DNA from 4 places in the Chelatococcus sp. HY11 genome. Region 1 is predicted to be linked to each of the others. Evidence: predicted binding sites of a transcription regulator. Region 1 holds the regulator's gene; each other region holds the start of a gene.

What was found. Region 1 encodes LexA, which represses DNA repair genes until DNA is damaged. Its sites were predicted from a motif close to TGTTCNNNNTGTGTTCNG; they were not measured.
Region 2: a site for LexA is predicted at 1,534-1,551, ahead of KIO74_RS09605 (PA0069 family radical SAM protein). Genes of this name have one in related genera too.
Region 3: a site for LexA is predicted at 1,513-1,530, ahead of ssb (single-stranded DNA-binding protein). Genes of this name have one in related genera too.
Region 4: a site for LexA is predicted at 4,416-4,433, ahead of KIO74_RS24615 (putative DNA modification/repair radical SAM protein). Genes of this name have one in related genera too.

Annotation. Positions count from the first base shown of each region.
Region 1 is NZ_JAHBRX010000001.1:1,124,414-1,129,982, forward strand. It holds gene KIO74_RS05335 (ABC transporter permease) at 1-415, opposite strand, end outside; gene KIO74_RS05340 (ABC transporter permease) at 425-1,342, opposite strand; gene lexA (transcriptional repressor LexA) at 1,841-2,542, shown strand; gene KIO74_RS05350 (ComEC/Rec2 family competence protein) at 2,520-4,853, opposite strand; gene gltX (glutamate--tRNA ligase) at 5,192-5,569, shown strand, end outside.
Region 2 is NZ_JAHBRX010000001.1:2,088,080-2,093,648, forward strand. It holds gene KIO74_RS09595 (uracil-DNA glycosylase) at 1-900, shown strand, start outside; gene KIO74_RS09600 (glycosyltransferase family 2 protein) at 949-1,464, opposite strand; gene KIO74_RS09605 (PA0069 family radical SAM protein) at 1,591-2,853, shown strand; gene KIO74_RS09610 (VOC family protein) at 2,889-3,338, shown strand; gene KIO74_RS09615 (alpha/beta hydrolase family protein) at 3,479-4,246, shown strand; gene rnhB (ribonuclease HII) at 4,354-5,079, shown strand; gene KIO74_RS09625 (peroxiredoxin) at 5,377-5,569, opposite strand, start outside.
Region 3 is NZ_JAHBRX010000001.1:692,174-697,742, reverse strand. It holds gene KIO74_RS03450 (esterase-like activity of phytase family protein) at 1-585, shown strand, start outside; gene ssb (single-stranded DNA-binding protein) at 742-1,257, opposite strand; gene uvrA (excinuclease ABC subunit UvrA) at 2,149-5,022, shown strand; gene KIO74_RS03435 (DUF1127 domain-containing protein) at 5,230-5,391, shown strand; gene KIO74_RS03430 (hypothetical protein) at 5,559-5,569, shown strand, end outside.
Region 4 is NZ_JAHBRX010000002.1:799,615-805,183, forward strand. It holds gene KIO74_RS24600 (DUF4126 family protein) at 1-280, shown strand, start outside; gene KIO74_RS24605 (FAD-containing oxidoreductase) at 280-1,659, shown strand; gene KIO74_RS24610 (UdgX family uracil-DNA binding protein) at 1,694-3,082, opposite strand; gene KIO74_RS24615 (putative DNA modification/repair radical SAM protein) at 3,082-4,329, opposite strand; gene KIO74_RS24620 (DEAD/DEAH box helicase) at 4,724-5,569, opposite strand, start outside.

The DNA of each region.
Region 1 (5,569 bases):
CGATCAGCCGCAGGATGACCGCATCCGCCTTGCCGCCGTAATAGCCGGCGATGAGTCCCATCGCCACGCCGGCGATGCCCGACACGAGAACCGCGAAGATGCTGACAAAGAGCGTGATGCGCGCGCCGTAGATGATGCGCGATAGAATATCTCGGCCGAGCTGGTCTGTACCGAGCCAGTACCCCGGCACGCCGCGCTCCATGAGCGCAGGCGGACGCAGCCGCAGGGTGAGCTCCTGGGCATAAGGGTCATGCGGCGCCAGGAGCGAGGGCACCAGCGCGAACAGGAAGCCGATCAGGATGATGAAAAGGCTGAGTTTCGCGGCTTTCTTGGCGAAGAGCCGCTTCAGGACGCCGCGCCAGCGGCTTTCGATGGGGGCGGGTTCCGCTGCAGCGACGGGCGGTGACAAGGACATGGCGCCGCCTCAGTTGTAGCTGATGCGCGGATCGAGAACCGCGTAGAGGAGATCGACAACGAGGTTCACGAAGACGAATATGATGGCGAAGGTGAAAACGACCGCCTGCACCACGGGAAAGTCACGCGCGTAGATCGCCTGGATGGCGAGGCGCCCCACCCCGGGCCACGAAAACACCGTCTCGGTCACGACCACACCTCCCATCAGCAGGCCGACCTGGAGACCGATCACCGTCAGCACGGGAATGAAGCCGTTTCTGAGGGCGTGGATCCATAGCACCGTGCGCTCCCGGGCACCCTTGGCGCGCGCTGTGCGGATGTAATCCTGGCGCAGCACATCGAGCATGCAGGACCGTGTGACACGGGCGATCAGCGCGACGAGATTGAAGGCAAGGGTCGCTGCCGGCAGAATGAGATTGAGCCAGGATCCGCGGCCGCCGGACGGCAGCCACCGGAGCCACACGGCAAAGACGATGATCGAGATGATGCCGAGGTAGAAGCCCGGCAGCGCCTGCCCCATCAAGGTGATGCCGCGAATGGTGATGTCGGCCGGGGTATTGCGGCGATAGGCAGCGGCGACTCCCGCCGGCACGCCGATGAGGAGCGCCATGGCCATTGTCGCCGCCGCCAGCTCGGTGGTCGCGCCAAGACGTTCCCAGACAAGGCTCATCGCGGGCTGGTTGAAGCGCAACGAGGAGCCGAAATCGCCCATGAGGCCGTTGGCGAAGAATGTGACAAACTGTTCCCACAACGGCCTGTCGAGACCGTGGACAGACCGGAAGGCGGCCCGGGCCTCCTCAGTCGCATTGGTCGGCAACATGAGATCGGTCGGATCGCCACTCAGACGCGTGAGGAAAAAGCACACCAGCATGATGCCGATGAGCACCGGAATCGTGAGGATGAGTCGCTGCACGATGTAACGGCCCATACAATAGTTCCCCTGCCACCGCCGCACCCAATGGGAGATCGACGGATCGCATTCTGCGACCGCTTTGATTTGAAGTTGAGCTGATCTTATCGGCCGCGCTTAAATTCACAAGCTTCAATTTCATTATAAACGATATTTTGGCAGAAAAATTCACAAACTTAAAAGCCCGCGCCCGTCTGAGAGAGGCCCGTCCGATTGGCGCTTCGTCGCGAGCAAGCGGTCAGGCTCCAAACAGGCCTCCGGAGAGTTCGCGGAAAAAGAGCCGATCAGGACGGATATTCGGCACGGATATTCGAGCTTGAAACCGGGCATGGAAACCGGCCTTGAAACTCTGCATTCGCTTTGAGGCTTGCGGAACACATAGAGAACAGCTATCGTCGTTCATGATTTGTTTCCTAGTTCAGGCGCACAGTATCGAATCGGTGCAATTGCTCCTCAAAACTGATCGATCCGGATGGCGTTGGAAGCTGGCAAAACGGAAGGCGGGGTGGTCACGACATGCTGACACGCAAGCAAAACGAGCTTCTTCGCTTTATCCATGAGCGGCTTCGGGAAACGAGCGTGCCCCCATCTTTCGATGAGATGAAGGAGGCGCTCGATCTGAAATCGAAATCGGGCATTCACCGCCTCATCATTGCTCTTGAGGAACGCGGTTTTATTCGCCGGCTTCCTAACCGGGCGCGCGCTCTCGAAGTCATCAAGCTACCAGATAATGCCATGGCAGCCGCCCCGCGGGGAAAATTCAGCCCCAGCGTGGTGGAGGGCGGCCTCGGTCGCGTGCGCAATCTTCCGCCTGCCACGGAGACCGATGCACCAAAGACGATTTCGGTGCCCGTTATGGGACGCATCGCGGCGGGCACGCCCATCTCAGCGATCCAGTCCCGTAGCAATACTTTGGCCATTCCAGTCGAAATGCTCAGCGCGGGTGAACATTTCGCCCTTGAGGTGCGTGGCGATTCCATGATCGAGGCGGGCATTCTCGATGGTGATACCGTCGTTATCCGGCGCCAGGACATGGCCGATACGGGGGATATTATCGTTGCCCTGATCGATGACGAGGAGGCCACCCTGAAGCGGCTGCGCCGGCGTGGCTCGTCGATTGCGCTCGAGGCTGCCAATCCCGCCTATGAAACACGTGTCCTCGGGCCTGACAGGGTGCGCATCCAGGGCAAGCTCGTCAGTCTTCTACGTCGCTATTGAGCGGCTCCCTCTCCTCTCCCTCGGGGAGGCCGTCCGGCATGGCGTCGATGGGATCGAGGCTTTGACGTCTTGAGGCGGGTGCCTTGACGGTTGACGTCTTCTCGTCTGAGGGCCTGGCCGATGGTTGCGGCGGTTTCACGCCGGTGATCCATGGTCGCGATGCCGTCGATAGCGCCTGGGTCCGGTTGAAAGCTGCATCACGGGGATCCAGCGTCAGCATGATGGCGCCACTTCTGTCGAGAACGCGCCGATCGATGATTGTGCCGGCTTCGCAGGTTCGCGTTGCCGGCAATGGGCTGACGATGACAGCGGCACGTTTACAGTCTTCGGGAAAAGCGCGCTTGTCACGAACAAAGGCGATCACCTGACCGCTCTTCAAGCGTGCTGTACAGCCGAGCGGGTCGCAGAGCGTTCCGTGGCGCAAGGAGGGATCCTCGATCGCGCGTCCATCGCCATCGGCCCGCAACCATTGTTCCAGCACAAAGCCCGACGGTTTGCCGAGGATGACGAGCCGGCCGTCGGAGACGCGCAGGGCGAGGCCGCTCGCACCGCGATCGATGTAAATGTCAGGACGCGACGTGCCATGGGCCATCACGAGCCCAATCACCGCGGGAAGAAGGGCGAGCCAGCGCAAGGCCGTCGTCCATAGCGTGACCCAGAGGATGGCGATGACCATCACGCCGAGCGCTCCGACATCGAAGGCAGGCACAATGACACGCGAGCGTTCGAGCTCGGCGACCGCGCGGGCGGAGGCCAGCACCGGCACCGTGGCCTGGCCGATCAGCCACCAGACCGGCCGATCGAGCTCAAAGAACGACGCAAAGACGCCCAGCACCGAGAGCGGCATCACCGCGAGCTCGATCAGCGGCAAGGCCATGGCATTGCCGAGCAGGCCGAACGGGTTGAGGGTCTGGAAATGATAGGCGCTGAACGGGGCCGTGGCGATGGTCGCAACCGTCGTGGTCGTCGTCAGAAGAAACGCCCATCGCCCCGCGGCCCGCATCCAGCCGTAGGCGTCTGATGAGGGCGCGCCACCGGCGAGAAGCCCCGAGGGCCTCACAGTGAAGGCGATCATCCCGGCGACCGCTGCGAAGGACATCTGGAAACTCGGGCCCAACAGGGCTTCCGGGCGCAGGGCGAGGCAGATGAGCGCCGACAGGGCGAGATTGCGCATGGAGAGGGCTGGCCGGTCGATCAGGATCGCGCCCATCATGACGATGGTCATCACAAGGGAGCGCTGGGTGGCCACCTCGGCGCCGGAGAACAGACAGTAGGCCGTGGCACCGAGCATCCCGATGACGGCGGCCATCTTCTTCACCGGCCAGGCAAGCGCGATCGCCGGCCAAAGCGACAGAAGCGCTCGCGCCGCCCAGAACAGACTGCCGGCCGCGAGTGCCATATGGAGGCCGGAGATCGACACGATATGATAGATGCCGGCCGCGCGCAGGGCATCGTTGACCTCCTCCGTGATCAATCCGCGCTTGCCCGTGACAAGCGCTGCCGCCAGCGCCCCCTCCTGCCCTCCGGAGGCTTTGGCGATACGCTCCGTCAGGGTATTGCGGGCGACGTCATTCGCAATGGTCAACGCGGTCCAGATGTCCGGCGCCTCGGGCGGCGCCCGGACCGTCACCTTTCCGACGAGCGAGCCCACCGCCCCAAGTTCGGCGAAGAAGGCATCCCTGGCGAAGTCATAGCCGCCAGGGCGCGCGGCTGTCGGTGGCGGCAGAAGGCGGGCTGTCGCCTCGATGAAGTCACCCGCCTTTACGCTCGCACCCGGACGAAGGGAGACGCGCACCTGCGCGGGGCGATCATTCGCCGTGAGCGATCCAAGGCTTGCGACCCTGACGACGATGCGGGGGCCCGCCGGGCGCTCCTCTACGCTGAGAACAAGCCCGCCAAGCTTGGCGATCATCGGCCGGACGAGCACCGGCGCGGCCACGCTGCGCGTTCGCCATGTCGCCGCCGCAAACCCCGCCATGACGGCCGCAACGGCGATGGCCACACCGGCGAGGCGGCGATGGCGGCCCGTGACCGCAGCAACGAGAGCCGCGACACCCGTTCCAATCGCCGACGGCCACAGGGAAGGCTCCGCGTCGGCGAGAAAGTAGAGAATGATGCCGCAACCAAACGCGACGGGCAGCCACAGGAAGGCGCGCCGCCGCTCGGCCTCCAGAACAAGGAGATCCCGAGCGCCACCACGCGCCCCGCCGGTGACGAGACTATGCCATCCCGGCAGCAGGCCCCAGGCGGCAAGGCGTGATGGTCTGCCGTCATCGACGACGGTAATCGCGCGGCTCTTCTGGCGGGCCATGCGGGCGGAATACCCTGAATGACGGACCGGGTCGCGGCCAGGTTGCAATGGAGTGGTTCTGAAACGCGAAACGCAAAGAACGAACAATCACGTGATCGGCAGGCGAAAGCGCGCCGGGCTTGAAAGCGCCGGACCATGAAACATATTCCCGGAGACGCCGCACCAAATCGACCGCGACCAGCTGAGCCAAAAAGCAAACCGGTGAACGACGGCCTTTCGTGGCGGAAAGAGCTTCTTACCCCGGGCTGAGCATCATGCTAAACGACGCCCGACCGTGGACGGAAGCGACCTTGAACCGTCACGGCCATCGCTTTGGCACAAGAGAGCACATATCTGAGATGACCGGAACCGTCGTTACGCGTTTCGCGCCTTCGCCAACGGGCTTCCTTCATATTGGGGGCGCCCGCACGGCCCTGTTCAACTGGCTCTATGCCCGCCGGAATGGCGGCAAGATGCTGCTGAGAATCGAGGATACCGATCGCGAACGCTCCACGGAAGCGGCCATCGCCGCCATCCTCGACGGCCTGAGTTGGCTTGGGCTCGACTGGGATGGTGATGCCATTCACCAGTTCTCCCGCGCGGCGCGGCATCGCGAGGTCGCCGAGGAGCTGCTCGCGCGCGGACGCGCCTATTATTGCTATGCGACGCCTCAAGAGCTCGAAGCCATGCGCGAGGAGGCACGGCGTGAAGGGCGGCCGTTGCGTTATGACGGGCGT
Region 2 (5,569 bases), 960 kb from region 1:
GGCATGACCTTCGACACCTACGATGCCAGGGCGCTTGAAGCGCTGCTCGACTTTTATGTCGAGGCCGGCATCGATTTCGCGCTCGACGAGGAACCGCACGACCGGTTCGCGGATACGGCTGCCGAGGCGGCAGCACGGGCTGAACACCGCGCCCGAGTGAGCGACGATGACCGCCCGCCCCTGCCCGAGCGCGCCGCCCCATCGCGAGAGCAGACGGAGCTCCCGCGCGCCGCGGCGGTGCCCGCTTTCCCGCAGGGCACGGAAACGGCGGATGAAGCTGCTCTTTCAGCGAGAAGCGAGGCCCGCAGCGCGCGCACCATGGATGAGCTGCGCGATCGCCTCGCCGCGTTCGAGGCCTGCGCGCTCAAGCGCACGGCAAAATCCCTGGTCTTCGCGGATGGCAATCCCTCGGCGCGTGTCATGCTGGTCGGCGAAGCGCCCGGCCGCGACGAAGACCTCCAGGGCCTGCCCTTCGTCGGGCGCTCCGGCCAGCTTCTGGACCGCATGCTGGCGGCCATCGGGCTCAACCGGGAAAGCGTCTATATCGCCAATATCGTGCCCTGGCGGCCGCCGGGAAACCGCACGCCGACACCCCAGGAAGCCGCCATCTGCCGGCCGTTCATCGAGCGGCAGATCGAACTCTGCGATCCGGACATTCTCGTTTGCCTCGGTGGCCCCTCGGCCCAGGCGCTGCTCGGCATCAAAGAGGGTATCCTGCGCAGCCGGGGCAAGTGGGTGGAATACCACACAGGCACGCGCGCGATCCGCGCGCTCGCGACCCTGCATCCCGCCTATCTGCTGCGCCAGCCGCTGCAGAAGAAGCTTGCCTGGCGGGATCTACGCGCGTTGCGCCATACGCTCGACTCGCTGAAACGGCCTGAAACCTCCCAGCAGTCCTGACTGGCGAGTGGGACTTGAGGCGGGAGCTATGGGGGAGCCTTGGGGCAATCACCCCGCGCGTCGCTGCAAGCCGGCGGATAGCCGGTGTATCCTGGAAGCGTCCGCAAAGCCTTGTTCGATGGCGCCACGCGGTACGATCATTCCGCTGGTCAAAGCGCGCCGCCCCTTGAGCCGGCTCACCAGGCCGCCGGCCAGCCCCCATATCCCGCTGGCCTCGTCACGAAACAGCGCGGAGCCATCATTCCGCGCGGAACGGGTGAAATGATCCGCGGCGGCAATCCAGTTCGGCCCCGGTACCTCACCCGCCGACAACAGAAGGAACCAGGGACCTCTGACGGAACCAACCCCAGCCCGCCATGGGTTATCTGCCGAAGCACCGCCGCCGTCCCAGGTCACATAAGCCGCGCCCGCGGCCTCGGCGAGGTCTTGGGCATCCGAATCAGCGCCACCATCCACGACCACGGCGTCCCGCAGAACGCCTTCGGCCACACCGGGAACGAGCGCGGCCAGCGTGAAGGCCAACGCCTCCACATGACCCCGGGCGCGAATCACCGCTGAAATCATCTCAGCGGCCACCGGAAACAGGGAGCGCCCGTTCGCGCCGTCCCAAAACGCACACGGCCTCGCTTGCAATGTTCACTATTTGTTCCCATAATCGAAGCCATGGATTGAAGCCACCGAGGGATCATCATGGCTCAGCGAGCCTTGATCAAGGGCCTTTCATCGACTGCATCGGCGCGCGTCCAGTCACCGCTGCCGGAGGAATTGGCGGCACGGGCCAAGCGCGCATCGCGCAAGCCGCGCGTGGTGCCGCGCGAGCCGACACCGGAGGAAGTCGAGCGTCGCGACCCGGCGTTCAGCGCCCTGCCCGGCCAGCACGACCAGGCCATCGAGGGCGAACGCCGACGTGGGCGCGGCGCCGTGACGAACCCCGCCGCGCGCTACGAGCCCATCCAGCGCGAGGATGTGGACGACGGCTGGGGCACGATCGATGAACTGCCGCCCTTCAAGACCGAGGTCGGCATCGAGAAGGCACGGCGCATCATCACGCGCAACAATTCGCCGGATATCTCCTTTGACCGATCCATCAATCCCTATCGCGGCTGCGAGCATGGTTGCGTCTACTGCTTCGCGCGGCCTACCCACGCCTATATGGGTCTGTCACCCGGCCTCGATTTCGAATCGAAGCTCTTCGCGAAGCCTGAAGCGGCCGTCCTCCTGAAGCGGGAACTCGCGGCGACGGGTTACCAGCCTCAGACACTGGCCATCGGCACCAACACGGATCCCTATCAGCCGATCGAGCGACAGTACGGGATCATGCGGAATATCCTGGAGGTGCTGGCCGAGACGAATCATCCGGTCGGCATCGTCACGAAATCGGCCCTCGTCACCCGGGATATCGACATCCTCGCGCCGATGGCGGCGAAGGGCCTCGCCAAGGTCGCGATCTCCGTCACGACGCTCGATGCCAAACTGGCCCGCAGCATGGAACCGCGCGCCGCGACGCCCTCGAAAAGGCTGGAGACGATAGAGCGCCTGGCGGCCGCCGGGATCCCGGTCACGGTTCTCGTCGCGCCCATCATCCCCGCCATCAACGAGGCTGAAATCGAGACGATCCTGGAGCGCACCCATGCCGCTGGCGCCCGCGAGGCCGGGTATGTGCTGTTGCGCCTGCCCCTCGAGATCAAGGACATCGTCAGTGACTGGCTCATCGCCAACCATCCGGGCAAGGCGCGCCACGTACTGTCGCTCATCAGATCAACGCGCAACGGCAAGGACTACGACGCGCGCTGGGGCGAGCGCATGGTCGGCAACGGTCCCTATGCCTGGATGATCGGACGACGTTTCGAGATCGCCGCGGCCAGGATCGGCTTCAATAAGCAGCGCAGGCGGCTGCGGACAGATCTGTTCACGCCGCCGAAACCGGCAACCGAGCAACTCAGTTTGTTCTGATCGAAGCGCTGTCCAGAGAGGAACAGGAGAGGTTCATGACGACATCGCCGACACCACTCGCTCCGAAAGTGAATCTGATCACGCTCGGGGTCAGCGACATCGCGCGCAGCACAACTTTCTATCAGCGGCTGGGCTGGCGCAGGTCGGAAGAGGCGAGCACGCAGGATGTGAGCTTCTTCGCGCTCGACAATCTGGTCCTTGCCGTATGGTCCCGGGACCGGCTGGCGGAGGACGCAGGGCTCGCGCCAACGCCGCCGGGTTTCGGCGGCTTCACGCTTGCCCAGAACCTCCCCAGCGAGAGGGATGTGGATCTGGCCGTCGAGAACGCGGTCGCGGCTGGCGGCCGCCTCCTGAAGAAGCCCGCGAAGACGTTCTGGGGCGGCTATTCCGGCTATTTCGCCGATCCCGACGGTCATCCCTGGGAGATCGCCTATAATCCCTATTTCCCGCTTGATGAAAACGGGCTGGTTGCCTTGCCGGCGTGATGCGCGGGCCCGCCACTTTTGTTGGGTCTGAGGCTTTTTGACGACTATGAAGCTTCTCCGTGGCGCTGGCGGGAATCTCGCCAGTGCCGATGATTGACAGGGTGTCGTGTCCCCATATTCTCAGCCCCTCGCATGTGGGGATGATGGCAATGCCGGCTGTAACGCAGCATATGATTGGTCGTGGCGATGGCGCGGCCGTTGAACTTTTCGTAGCCCGCAACGCGGATGTGGCGCCCAAAGGCGCGATACTGTTTGTTCACGGCAACCAGGGCGGGACGCTTCTGGGTGGAAAGGAGGCGGTCGATGACGGATCTCTGCTCCGGTTTGCCTCTCGCCTGGGCGTCACGTCCGCCGCGGTCTCGCAGCCAGGCTTCGGCGCATCCGAGGGCCCTGCGGATTTCTGCGGTCCGAACACGCAGCAAGCAATCGTTGCGGCCCTGAGCTACCTCAAAGAACAACCTTCGGTCGATCCTTCGCGCGTCGTCGTTTACGGCAACAGTCGCGGCGCGGTTGCGTCAGCGATGGTCGCCGCTCAAGTGCCTGATCTTCGCGCCATTATACTCTCCGGCGGTGTCTATGATCTGCGAGAAGCGTACCATAACAGTTCGCGAGGTTTGCAGCAGGCTATGGAGATAGAGGCAGGTCTTTCCAGCAATGCTTTCCTCGATCGCTCTGCTCTCCATCATGCGCATAGAATCCACGCCGAGACAGTGCTGTTGCACGGCAGGTACGATGACCGTGCGCCGGTTGATCAGGCTGAGAGGTTTTCGGCAGCCCTCACGGAGGCGGGAAGACCGGTGAGCCTGCACATCTTCGAATGCGGCCATCGCATCCCGCGTGAACAGGCCACGCCGGTCCTGCGGGACGTTCTCACGAGGATATTCGCGTCCACCGTCACCTACCACTGAATCATTGGCCGTATTCGGTTGATGCGGGAAGTCTGCATGGAGCGCCGAAATCGAGACCGCGACTTTTTAGGGCTTGAGAATAGGGGCGTAGCGCGCACCATGGCGGCATGAAACGTCCGCGCCGCTCCGATTCGCCCGCTGTTCCCGCCCCAGCCTCCGACAGCATCGCCCTGCCGCTCGTCATGCCGGTCGGGCCGACATATGATCGCGAGTTGCGGCTTAAGGCGCGCGGGCTTTGGCCTGTCGCCGGCGTCGACGAGGTCGGTCGGGGACCGCTGGCGGGGCCTGTGGTGGTTGCCGCCGTCATTCTTGATCCCGACCGCATTCCCGACGGCCTGGCGGATTCGAAGATACTGGATGCGGCCGAGCGCGAGCGCCTGCACGACATCATCGTCACGACGAGCCATGTCGGCATCGCCAGCGTCTCCGCAGGCGGCATCGATGCCATGAACATTCGTCAGGCGACGCTGAGCGCCATGTCGCGCGCGCTGGCCGCGCTGCCCATCGCGCCGATGGTGGCGCTGGTCGATGGCATTGATCGTCCCCCGGCGCCCTGCGAGGTGGAAGCTGTCGTCAAAGGCGATGCCAATGTCGTTTCCATCGCCGCCGCAGCGATCGTCGCCAAGGTCACGCGGGATCGCATGATGAAGCGGCTATGCGGCCGTTATCCGGCCTATGGGTTCTCCCGCCATAAGGGATACGGGACGGTCGAGCATCGCGCCGCCATCGCGGCGCACGGCCCCTGTCCCTTCCATCGCATGAGCTTCGCGCCGCTCAAAGTCTCACTGGGCGCCGAGGCTGATGCTTCGCCGGTCGCCGCGCTGGCGGTGTAACGCACGCTTGGTCAGAGCGTGCTGGGTTCGGATGGAAACCCGCCGTCATTCCGGGGCCTCGCATCAGCGAGGAGCCCGGAATTTACGGACATGAGACATGACGAGAAGACGCGTGGGACTGCGTCGCCCTCTTGGTTCACCGTCTTGCTCATGGGTTCCGGGCTCGGGCCTTTCGGCCCGCCCCGAATGACAATGTGGGTCCGTATTACAGTCGGCGTGCCCCCTATTGCATCCGCCGGCCATCACCAAAAGAAAAGCCCCCGGACATCATCCGGAGGCTTGCGGATCAAAAGCGCGTCAGAGCTTGGCGAGCAGCGCCTCGGCGCCGGAAACCTCGGCCTTGCTGGCCGTTTCCTCGACATTGAGCTGCTCGACGACACCGTCGTTCACCACCATCGAATAGCGCTGGGAGCGGGTGCCGAGGCCGAAGCCCTTGCCATCGAAAGCAAGCCCGATGGCGGTCGCGAATTCCGCGCTGCCGTCCGAGAGA
Region 3 (5,569 bases), 430 kb from region 1:
CCGCGCAACAATCTTGCCTTCGAAGGACTGGCGCTGACGCCGGACGCGGCAACCCTGATCGTCGCCCTGGAAAACGCGCTTGTGCAGGACGGTCCGAAAGCCTCGCTGACGGAAACGAGCCCCGTGCGTGTTGCCACCTTCGACGTGGCGTCAGGGCAGGCCGGCCCCGAATGGGTCTATGTGACCGATCCGATCCGCATGGCCCCGGCCAAGGCGGGCGGCTTCGCGGACAATGGCGTATCGGACATTCTCGCGCTCGACGCGGAAACGCTGCTCGTCATGGAGCGCGGCTACAGCGCGGGCAAGGGCAACGATATCCGTCTCTATCGCACGCACCGGCGGAACGCGACGGACGTCTCCGCCATCGACGCGCTCTCCGGCGCGACATGGACGCCCCTCGACAAGGCGCTCGTGCTGGATCTTACAACCCTTGGCGTTGCCCTCGACAATTTCGAGGGCATGGACTTCGGTCCGCGGCTGGAGAACGGCAACCGCACGCTGGTCATCGTCTCCGATGACAATTTCAACGACGCGCAGACCACCAAGTTCCTGGCCTTCGAGGTCATCGAGAAGTCCGGGGATTAGCGTGGGGAGACTGTAGCGCTCCCGGTGTGTGACGGGACATCCTGCCCCATCCTGTCCAACAACGCCCGATCCCTAACCTTCAGGGGAGGGATCGGCGAAGACGGCCTCGTGCATGCCCGATGCCCGGCGCGGAAGGGTCCAGCGCCGCGTTTCAGACTAGAACGGAATATCGTCGTCGAGGTCACTGGCGTATTTCGAACCGCCGCTCGCGGCCGGGCGCCTGTCTGAAGAGCGTTGTTCCATGGGCGAGGCGCGGCCGAAGTCGCCACCGCGCGAACCGCCGTAGCTGTCGTCCTCGATGGCGCCGCCGCCCTCGCCGCCCCGGCTGTCGAGAATGGTGAGCTCGCCACGGAAGCGCTGCAACACGATTTCGGTGGTGTAGCGCTCCTGACCGTCCTTGTCCTGCCATTTGCGGGTCTGGAGCTGGCCCTCGAGATAAACCTTCGAGCCCTTGCGCAGATATTGCTCGGCGATCTTCGCGAGGTTCTCGTTGAAGATCACCACGCTATGCCATTCCGTGCGCTCACGGCGCTCACCGGTGGCCTTGTCGCGCCAGGTCTCCGATGTGGCGATGCGCAGGTTGACGACCGGATCTCCCGAGCCGAGCCGGCGCGTCTCGGGGTCACGCCCGAGATTTCCGACCAGAATGACCTTATTGACGCTGCCTGCCATAACGGACCTCCACGGCCAAGCCGAACCAAACCACGAACGCAGCCACCCGGTCGAGACCCAACGGGACGCAGAACGACTGCGCAGGCTCTCCACTCGCGGGCACCGGGATCTGGCTCAGCACATTCCAAAGCCTACAATTGGTCCGGACACTAGCCGATCATCCCCGCCGCCGTCGCCCGAGGGCACGGGCTTGTCCACATGCAATGGCAGTCGTGATGATAACCCGCAATGAAACCGAACCGCGGCACGATAAAATGTTCTCTTTCTGTTCTAGACAGAATATCCAAAGTCTGCAACTCTCCCGGTGTCAAAAACACGTGGATGCAAGACACGTGGATGATTCAGAGATCGGAGCCGCGGCCTCGATAGGCATCTGTCCGGTAACAGCGCCGGTACGGAACCGTACGCTGTCACGCGACCCGATCCGCGATCGTCCGGGTCGAGGCGCGGGGCTTTGTCGTGCAAAACGCGAGCCACTGGCATAAATGGACCGGAAGGCCCATGTAGTTGCCCGTACCCGCCCCGGGATACGGGCTGTTGATCTCGTCCCTCGCGCATGACGACAAGCCATGTGAGAAGGGCGGGCTCCTTTTTCATGTCGTTCGTCGTTCAGCGCTCCAGGCGCCGTCCGCTCCTGTCGATCACACCTGTCCGTTGAGAGCCATGGCTCAGAAATCGAAGAAGAACCCCACGGTCACCGCCTCCCCGGCGGACACATCATCGACGGCCAAATCATCGGTCGCCAAATCGTCGGCCAACAAGGCACCGGCCAAGGAGGCATCGGCCAAGAAGGCATCGATTGCCGTGGCAACGACCGCCGCGACACCGGTCAAGAAAGCCGCGGTCGTCCTGCCGGAAAGCCGGCGTCTCAACCATGATGGGCCGACGCGCATGCTCACCATCCGGGGAGCACGGGAGCACAATCTCAAGAACGTCGACCTCGCGGTCCCGCGTGACAAGCTGGTCGTGTTCACGGGCCTTTCCGGGTCGGGCAAATCGTCGCTGGCCTTCGACACGATCTATGCGGAGGGCCAGCGCCGCTACGTCGAATCCCTGTCGGCCTATGCCCGGCAGTTTCTGGAGATGATGCAGAAGCCGGACGTCGACGAGATCGACGGCCTGTCGCCTGCCATCTCCATCGAGCAGAAGACCACCTCGAAGAATCCACGCTCCACGGTTGGCACGGTCACCGAGATCTACGATTACATGCGCCTTCTCTGGGCACGCGCCGGCGTGCCCTATTCGCCGGCCACCGGCCTGCCGATCGAGAGTCAGACTGTCAGCCAGATGGTCGACCGCATCCTGGCCCTGCCGGAGAAGACGCGCCTCTATCTGCTGGCGCCTGTCGTGCGCGGCCGCAAGGGCGAATACCGGAAGGAACTCGCCGATTTCATGAAGCGCGGCTTCCAGCGCGTGAAGATCGACGGCACTTATTACGAGATCGCCGACGCACCCAATCTCGACAAGAAGCTGAAGCACGATATCGACGTGGTGGTCGATCGCGTTGTCGTCCGCGCCGACATCGCGGCGCGCCTGGCGGAATCGCTAGAAACGTCGCTTGAGCTCGCCGAAGGTATCGCGGTGATTGAGTTCGCCGACGAAACAGACGCCAAGGGCGCTCCCCGCCGCGATGTGCTCTCGTCGAAATTTGCCTGCCCGGTGTCCGGCTTCACGATCCCGGAGATCGAGCCGCGGCTTTTCTCCTTCAATAATCCCTATGGCGCCTGCCCGGTCTGCGACGGGCTTGGGCACGAGATGCGGATCGATCCCGACCTTGTGGTGCCGGATCATAAGCTAACCCTGCGCGGCGGCGCGATCGCCCCCTGGGCACGCTCGACGTCACCCTATTACGGGCAGACGCTCGACGCGCTGGCGCGCCACTACGGCTTCTCGGTGACGAAACCGTGGAGCGAGCTGCCGGAGAAAGCACAAGACGTCATCCTCTACGGCAGCGGCGCGACGTCGGTGCGCTTCTCCTATGAGGACGGCCTGCGCGCCTACGAGGTCAACAAGCCCTTCGAGGGCGTGATCTCCAACCTCGAACGCCGCTGGAAGGAGACCGAAAGCGATTGGGCGCGCGAGGAAATCGGCCGCTTCATGAGCGAGACGCCCTGCGCGGCCTGCGGCGGGCACCGCCTCAAGCCGGAAGCGCTCGCGGTCAAGGTCGGCCATCGCCACATCAGCGAGGTGGCGCAGCTCTCCGTGCGCGACGCGCGGGATTGGTTCGACGCCGTTCCCAATCAGCTCAACGCCAAGCAGAACGAGATCGCCGGCCGTATCCTCAAGGAGATTCGCGACCGTCTGGTGTTCCTGCTGGACGTCGGCCTCGACTATCTCACGCTCGCGCGCGCCTCGGGAACCCTGTCCGGCGGTGAGAGCCAGCGCATTCGCCTCGCGAGTCAGATCGGTTCGGGGCTGACAGGCGTGCTCTACGTTCTCGACGAACCGTCGATCGGCCTGCATCAGCGCGACAACGAGCGGTTGCTGCAGACGCTGAAGCGGCTGCGCGACCTCGGCAACACGGTCATCGTCGTCGAGCATGACGAGGACGCCATCCTGACGGCCGACTATGTTGTCGATGTCGGGCCGGGCGCCGGCATCCATGGCGGCGAGATCGTCGCGCAGGGCACACCGAACGACATCCTGGCCAATCCAGCCTCGCTGACCGGCCGCTATCTCACCGGCGAACTCGGCGTGCCCCTGCCGGCGAAGCGCCGCAAGCCACAGAAGGGACGCCAGCTCACCATATCAGGCGCGCGCGGCAACAACCTCAAGGACGTGACTGCGGCTTTCCCGCTCGGCACCTTCACCTGCGTCACGGGCGTGTCTGGCGGCGGCAAGTCGACGCTCGTCATCGACACGCTTTATAAGGCGGTGGCGCGGCGGCTGAACAATGCGCTGGAGCACCCCACGCCTTTCGATGACATCGGAGGCCTGGAACATCTCGACAAGGTCATCGACATCGACCAGTCGCCGATCGGCCGCACCCCGCGGTCGAACCCGGCCACCTATACCGGCGCGTTCACCCCGATCCGCGAATGGTTCGCCGGTTTGCCGGAGGCCAAGGCGCGTGGCTACCAGCCGGGACGCTTCTCCTTCAACGTCAAGGGCGGGCGCTGCGAAGCCTGCCAGGGCGACGGTGTCATCAAGATCGAGATGCACTTCCTTCCCGACGTCTACGTCACCTGCGACGTGTGCAAAGGCAAGCGGTACGATCGCGAGACGCTGGAGGTGAAGTACCGCCAGCGCTCCATCGCCGATGTGCTCGATATGACGGTGGACGAGGCGCGTGACCTGTTCCATGCCGTGCCGGCGATCCGCGACAAGATGGAAACGCTGTCGCGTGTCGGTCTCGGCTACATCAAGGTCGGTCAGCAGGCCACCACCCTGTCGGGCGGCGAGGCGCAACGCGTCAAGCTGTCGAAGGAATTGTCCAAGCGCGCGACGGGCCGCACGCTCTATATCCTCGACGAGCCGACCACGGGCCTGCATTTCCACGATGTCGCCAAGTTGCTCGAGGTACTGCACGAGCTCGTCGAGCAGGGCAACACCGTCATCGTCATCGAGCACAACCTGGAGGTCATCAAGACGGCCGACTGGGTCATCGACATGGGCCCGGAGGGCGGCGACGGCGGCGGCACCATTGTGGCGCAAGGCACGCCGGAGACAATTGCCAAATCTTCGAGCAGTCACACGGGCAGATTCTTGGCAGAGGTCCTCGAAAGGCGACCACTTCGCACACGCAACCAAGCGGCTGCGGAATAGCTCCTAGCCTCGATTTTGCCCTTTTTTGGGGATTTCGGCCCATATGTAACTAAATTCTTACCCTATCGGCACCATGGACATGCTTCCAGCGCATGACTGTCATTCAGAATCTCCCCTGCCTGAAATCGAGGCAAAGGCCTATATGCTGCATCGCAACAAGGCGAGATCGGCAGCATCCGCGAAGCCCCTCGCCAGCAGGAGATTAAAATGATTGTCACGCATATCCTCGCCAAGATCCGCAGCTACCTGCGTTACCGCGATACCGTCCGTGAGCTGTCCCGCCTGTCGGACCGCGAACTCAACGATCTCGGCCTGTCCCGTTGGGATATCCCCTTCATTGCGCGCAAGCACACGAAGGTCGGTGCCTGATCGTCGGGATCACATAGATCCTGGCTCGTAACGCCCGCCCGTTTGGCGGGCGTTCGTGTTTTGAGACGACGAATGCGGTGATAGCGCCCCAGACGTCACAAAGGAGCCGATATCGATCCATACCGCTGTCGACCATTGTGCCAGTCGATATTGCGGAGCTGAAATTCATGGCGACGAT
Region 4 (5,569 bases), on a different contig from region 1:
GGTCGCCGACCAGCTGCCATCCACCCCCAGCCGCACCGTGCCGGTGCAGTTCGGCACGCGCGTCGTCGTCGGCGCGCTCTGTGGCGCTTGCCTCGGCGCGGCCGGGGGCAATCTCGTCATTGGCGCCATTTGTGGCGTTGTCGGAGCAGTGGTCGGCACGCTCGGCGGGCGATCGGTGCGAGGCAGCCTCGCGGCCTCCTTTGGAAAGGATCCGCCGGCCGCGCTCATCGAGGATGCCGTTGCGATCATCGGTGCCCTCCTCATCGTGATGGTACTATGATGGCGCGCGCATTCGACGCCATCATCATTGGCGCGGGCCAGGCCGGCCCATCCATGGCCGGACGGCTCACCACCGCCGGTCTGGAAGTCGCGGTGATCGAGCGACAGCATTTCGGCGGCACCTGCGTGAATACGGGTTGCAAGCCAACCAAGACGCTGGTTGCCAGCGCTTATGCCGCGCGAATGGCGCAGCGCGCCGCCGAATATGGCGTGGTGTTGAATGGCAGTCCCGGCATCGACATGGTTGCGGTGCAGGCGCGCGCGGAGAAGATCATCCAGGATGGACGATCCGGCATCGAGAGCTGGCTCGACGGCATGCAAGGCTGTACTCTCTTTCGCGGCCATGCGCGGTTCACCGGCCCCCACGAGGTGGAGGTCAACGGCGAAACACTGAGCGCGGCTCGCATCTTCATCAATGTGGGTGGGCGCGCGGCGATACCAAGCATGCCGGGCATCGACCAGGTGCCCTATCTCACAAATAGCGACATGGTTGAGTTAAAGGTGGTGCCCGCGCATCTCGTGATCGTCGGCGGATCCTATATCGGTCTTGAATTCGCGCAGATGTTCAGACGCTTCGGCGCCGACGTCACGGTGATCGAGAAAGGACCGAGGCTCATCAGCCGGGAGGACGAGGATGTCTCGGCTGCAATCCGCGAGATACTGGAGGCGGAAGGCGTCCATATCCGCGCTGGCGCGGAGTGTATTCGTTTCGCCAGCCACGCACAGGGCGTTGCCGTGAGCGTTGATTGTCAAGACGGCGCGCCCGAGATTGTGGGCTCGCATGTGCTGGTTGCCGTGGGGCGGCAACCGAACACCGATGACCTCGGCCTGGACAAGGCAAAGATCAAGACCGACCCTCGTGGATACATTATCGTCGACGACCATCTCGAGACCAGCGTGCCGGGTGTCTATGCGCTCGGCGACTGCAACGGCCGGGGGGCCTTTACGCATACCGCGTACAACGACTTCGAGATTGTCGCCGCCAACCTGCTTGATGGGCAGGATTGGAAGGTGAGTGAGCGGGTACCGGCCTACGCGCTCTATGTCGACCCACCGCTCGGCCGTGTTGGCCTGACCGAGGCCCAAGCCCGCGCCACCGGTCGGCCGTTGCTGATTGGAAAGCGACCGATGTCCCGGGTCGGGCGCGCGGTGGAAAAGGGCGAAACCTCAGGTTTCATGAAGGCTGTCGTCGATGCCGAGACCCGGCGCATCCTGGGCGCCGCCATCCTGGGCACCGGGGGGGACGAGGCGATCCATGGCCTGCTCGACGTCGTCAATGCCGACATACCCTACACCCTGTTCCAGCGCGCCGTGCCAATTCATCCGACGGTCTCGGAACTGATCCCGACCCTCCTCGCGGAGATGCAGCCGGCGCAATAAAATCTGGCCATCAACCCTGTGCCGCCACCCTCCCCTATGCGGCTTCCAGCTTTGCAACCGCGCCGCGCAGGTCGGCCACATACTGAGAGAACGCTTCATCGGCTTCAGCCTCGGACGGTAGGCGCAAAAGATAGCTTGGATGCACCGTTATCCACGCTGCTGTTCCGTCCTCGAGGATGAGCGGCCTGCCGCGCGCAGAACTGACCGACATTGTCCGGCCGGTGAGGGCTCGGGCGGCTGTCGCCCCCATCGCGATGACGAGCTTCGGCCTTACGATTGCTCTCTCCTGATCGACCCACCAGCGACACGCGTCGATTTCGCCCACGTTGGGCCGCGCATGGATCCGTCGCTTGCCCCGCGGCTCAAATTTGAAGTGCTTGACCGCGTTGGTCACATAAACGCTCGCTCGGTCTATGCCGGCGGCAAGCAGAGCGCGGTCGAAAACCTGACCGGCGGGGCCGACAAAAGCTTTACCGGCCTGGTCTTCCTGGTCGCCCGGCTGCTCGCCGATGATCATGATCCTGGCGTCATGCGGGCCTTCGCCGAACACGGTCTGCGTCGCGGGTCTCCAGAGCGGGCAGCGCCGGCACGACCGGGCCTCCTCGCGCAGCCCCTCGATTGTGGCCGCTCCATATCCCTTGACGGGAAGCGCCCGCGCATCCGCGAGCATGCCGCGTTCACGCTCGCGGGCGCCGGCGATCATCCCCGGAATGAGCGCGGTCTCCGGCATGTTCTTCCAGTATTTCTTGGGCATCTCCTTCAGCATCGCATTCGGCATCAGCCGGGCGGGATTGAAGATCGCCGAATAGTAGGCCTTCCAGACGACCTCGACGGGATCGTCACCCATCGCTTGGTTCCGTTGCGCGGGTGGCCCTTCGGCCAGGGTTTCACCATCCCAATGGATAGAACCGAGGGGAGAGAGGATCGACCAGCGCATCGTGGTGAAGCGCTCGACGAAAAAGGCTGCATTGGCGCGCACGATATGATGCTCTGGCTCAAACCAAGCAACGAAGCGCCTGGCCTTACCCTCCCCGACTTCGCGGAAGCGGACGAAGGCGCGCATCTTGTGGATGTCGCGCCGGACGGAGCGATGCAGGGCTTCGATGCGGCGCAGTTGCCGGTCGGCGCGGTTCTGCAGGGAATGCGGCTCGTCCAGAATCCGCAGGAGAAGGGCGTACAGGAGCGAGAACCGCTCGGGATCGCGATTGAGGATCACCTGGCGGGCAAGCGACACGAAGTCCCGCGGGACGGCCATGGGCGCCGTGGCCGTGGCCGGGCTCGCGACCGTGCCGAACAGGTCCGCAGGCTGACCGCCGACTTGCCACAGGATCTCGTGGGCTGGAATACGGATCGCGGCCAAGGACCGGGCCGCGACACGCCAGCCCTCGAAATCATCTTCGGCATCGAGGCAGATCGCACGCATCAGGATGCGAAGAGTTCGAGCTGCACGGGTTTGTCGCGAAGCATCGGCAGAAGATTGGCCTGATCGGCGAGCACCACGGGCGTCCAGTCCGCGGCGATGATAAAGGGCCGTATCTTTCTCACCGACACGGTCAGACGTCCAATGTCGTCAAGGCGCAGCTTTTGCCAGCGCCGCGCCGCCAGAATGGCATCGACCGCTTTCACGCCAAGCCCCGGAATGCGCAGCAGCATGTTTTTAGACGCGCGATTCACATCCATGGGGAAATGCTCGCGGAACTTGAGGGCCCAGGCGAGTTTGGGGTCGATGTCGAGCGGAAGCATGCCGGTTGCGGGGTCGGCAGCGGCGCTCACCTCGTGGGGCGCGAAATTATAGAAGCGGATCATCCAGTCGGACTGGTAAAGGCGGTGTTCCCGCATCAAGGGGGGCCGCTTGAGGGGCAAGACAGCGCTCGCGTCGGGGATGGGGCTGAACGCCGAGTAGTAGACACGCCGCAAGTCGAACCGTTCGTAGAGTGCCGCTGCGCGCGAGACGATATCCTGATCGGTTGCCGCATCGGCACCGATGATCATCTGCGTCGACTGGCCGGCGGGTGCGAAATGCGGCGCGGAACGATAGCGCTTGCGGGCATCCTTCCCGTCTTCGATGGCCGACCGCATCTTGGCCATCGCGCCCTCTATCCGTACCTCGGACTTCTCGGGAGCGAGCCGCCGCAGGCCCCCCACGGTGGGCAGTTCAACATTGATGGAGACGCGGTCGGCATAGAGGCCAGCCTGCGTCACCAGGTCCGCTGCCGCATCCGGAATCGTCTTGAGGTGAATATAGCCACGGAAATCGTGATCCTCGCGCAGGGTCTTCGCGACCCTCACGATCTGTTCCATCGTATAATTGGGCGTATTGATAATTCCCGACGAAAGAAAAAGTCCCTCGATATAGTTGCGACGATAAAAATCCAGCGTCAGATCAACAACCTCATCGACGGTAAAACGGGCCCGGCGCACGTTCGATGAACTCCGGTTGATGCAGTAGTGGCAATCGAAGATGCAGCTGTTGGTCAGCAGGATCTTGAGGAGGCTGATGCATCGTCCGTCCGGAGCATAAGCGTGGCAGATGCCATTGCCAGTCGTCGAGCCGATGCCCTTGCCGTCGCGTGAATTGCGCCGCTTGGCGCCGGATGACGCGCAGGACGCGTCATACTTGGCCGCATCAGCAAGGATCGTCAATTTCTCAGCGAGGCTGAGCTGTGCCATCAAGCCCTACCTTTTTTCGAACCGACTGGTTCGATAAGATGCCAGCACCAAGGAAAGGCCGGCTTCGCCATCTGAGCTGACAAAAATGTTCTTTTTTTGTTCTCATCAAAGTTGGGGGGCGGCTTGTCTTAAACACGAGAGAAGCCAGCATCGCGAAGGCCTGCCAACAGCTGCGTCGAGACGACCGGGATAGCACCGGCACGACTGGGCAAGTCCAAGGGCAGCCCTAGATCGCAAAGCGAACGCCCGGCCCATCAGCCTGTCACCACACGCGCTTCGGGCCCCCACTCCCCATCGGCCGATCGTCGTCTGTTCCTCCATGCATGGAAGCGCCGATCGAAGCGGCGAAGCGATATTGCCGGATCAGTACATCAGGCGTGACGTCAGGCCGCATTTAGGCCTGACGTTTCGGCTTACCCTTATGCTTGCGAGCGTGGTCACGATCCGTGGGCGCGGCCTTGCCTCGGTGTGGCGCAGGCTTCTTCACAGCCTTTCCGTCCTTCCTGAACTTGGGCTTGGCCTGCCGCCGGCTTGTCCGCACGTCCCCGGCCGGTGCGATGACCACACCCTTCTCAAGGCTGCCAGGCCGCCTCAAATGCTCGGCGAAACCGGCTGCCTTGTCGGGGGATATCTCGAAGCGGGTTTCCGTGTCGTCGATCCTGATCGAGCCGACATCGCGCTTCGAGACGCCGCCGGCGTTGCAGATCATCGGGAGCAGCCACTTGGGGTCGGCCCGATGCCTGCGGCCGAGCGAAAGCGTGAACCAGACGCCGCCCTCCGTCTCCGATCCATGCGGCTCGCGCACCGCAGCGGAACCGCGCCTGTCCTCGCCGATCCTGTCGCGTCTGGGCTTTCTTGCCTGCAAATCGGCCAGGGGTAGCGGAGAGAGATCCTCCGGCACGGGGCGGGCCGCGAGTTGCTGGCGCAGGAAAGCGGCCGCGATGCGCTCCGGGGTTACCCGCGCGAGCAATTCCGTCACGAAGGCCGCCTCGGCTTCGTCGGGCTCGGCGGCAGAGACGGCCGTGTCGAGGATCTGCCTGCGGTAGCGGGCTTCGATCTCAGCAATTCCGGGCGCGGCGCGCGTGGTGGCGGTGAGCCTGGCCAGTGCCAGCACACGCTGCGCCGCGCCACGCCTGTTCTCGGGCACGATGAGTACGCAAACACCCTTGCGTCCAGCGCGGCCGGTTCTCCCGGAGCGATGGAGCAAGGTCGCGGGATTGCTCGGCACATCCGCATGGAT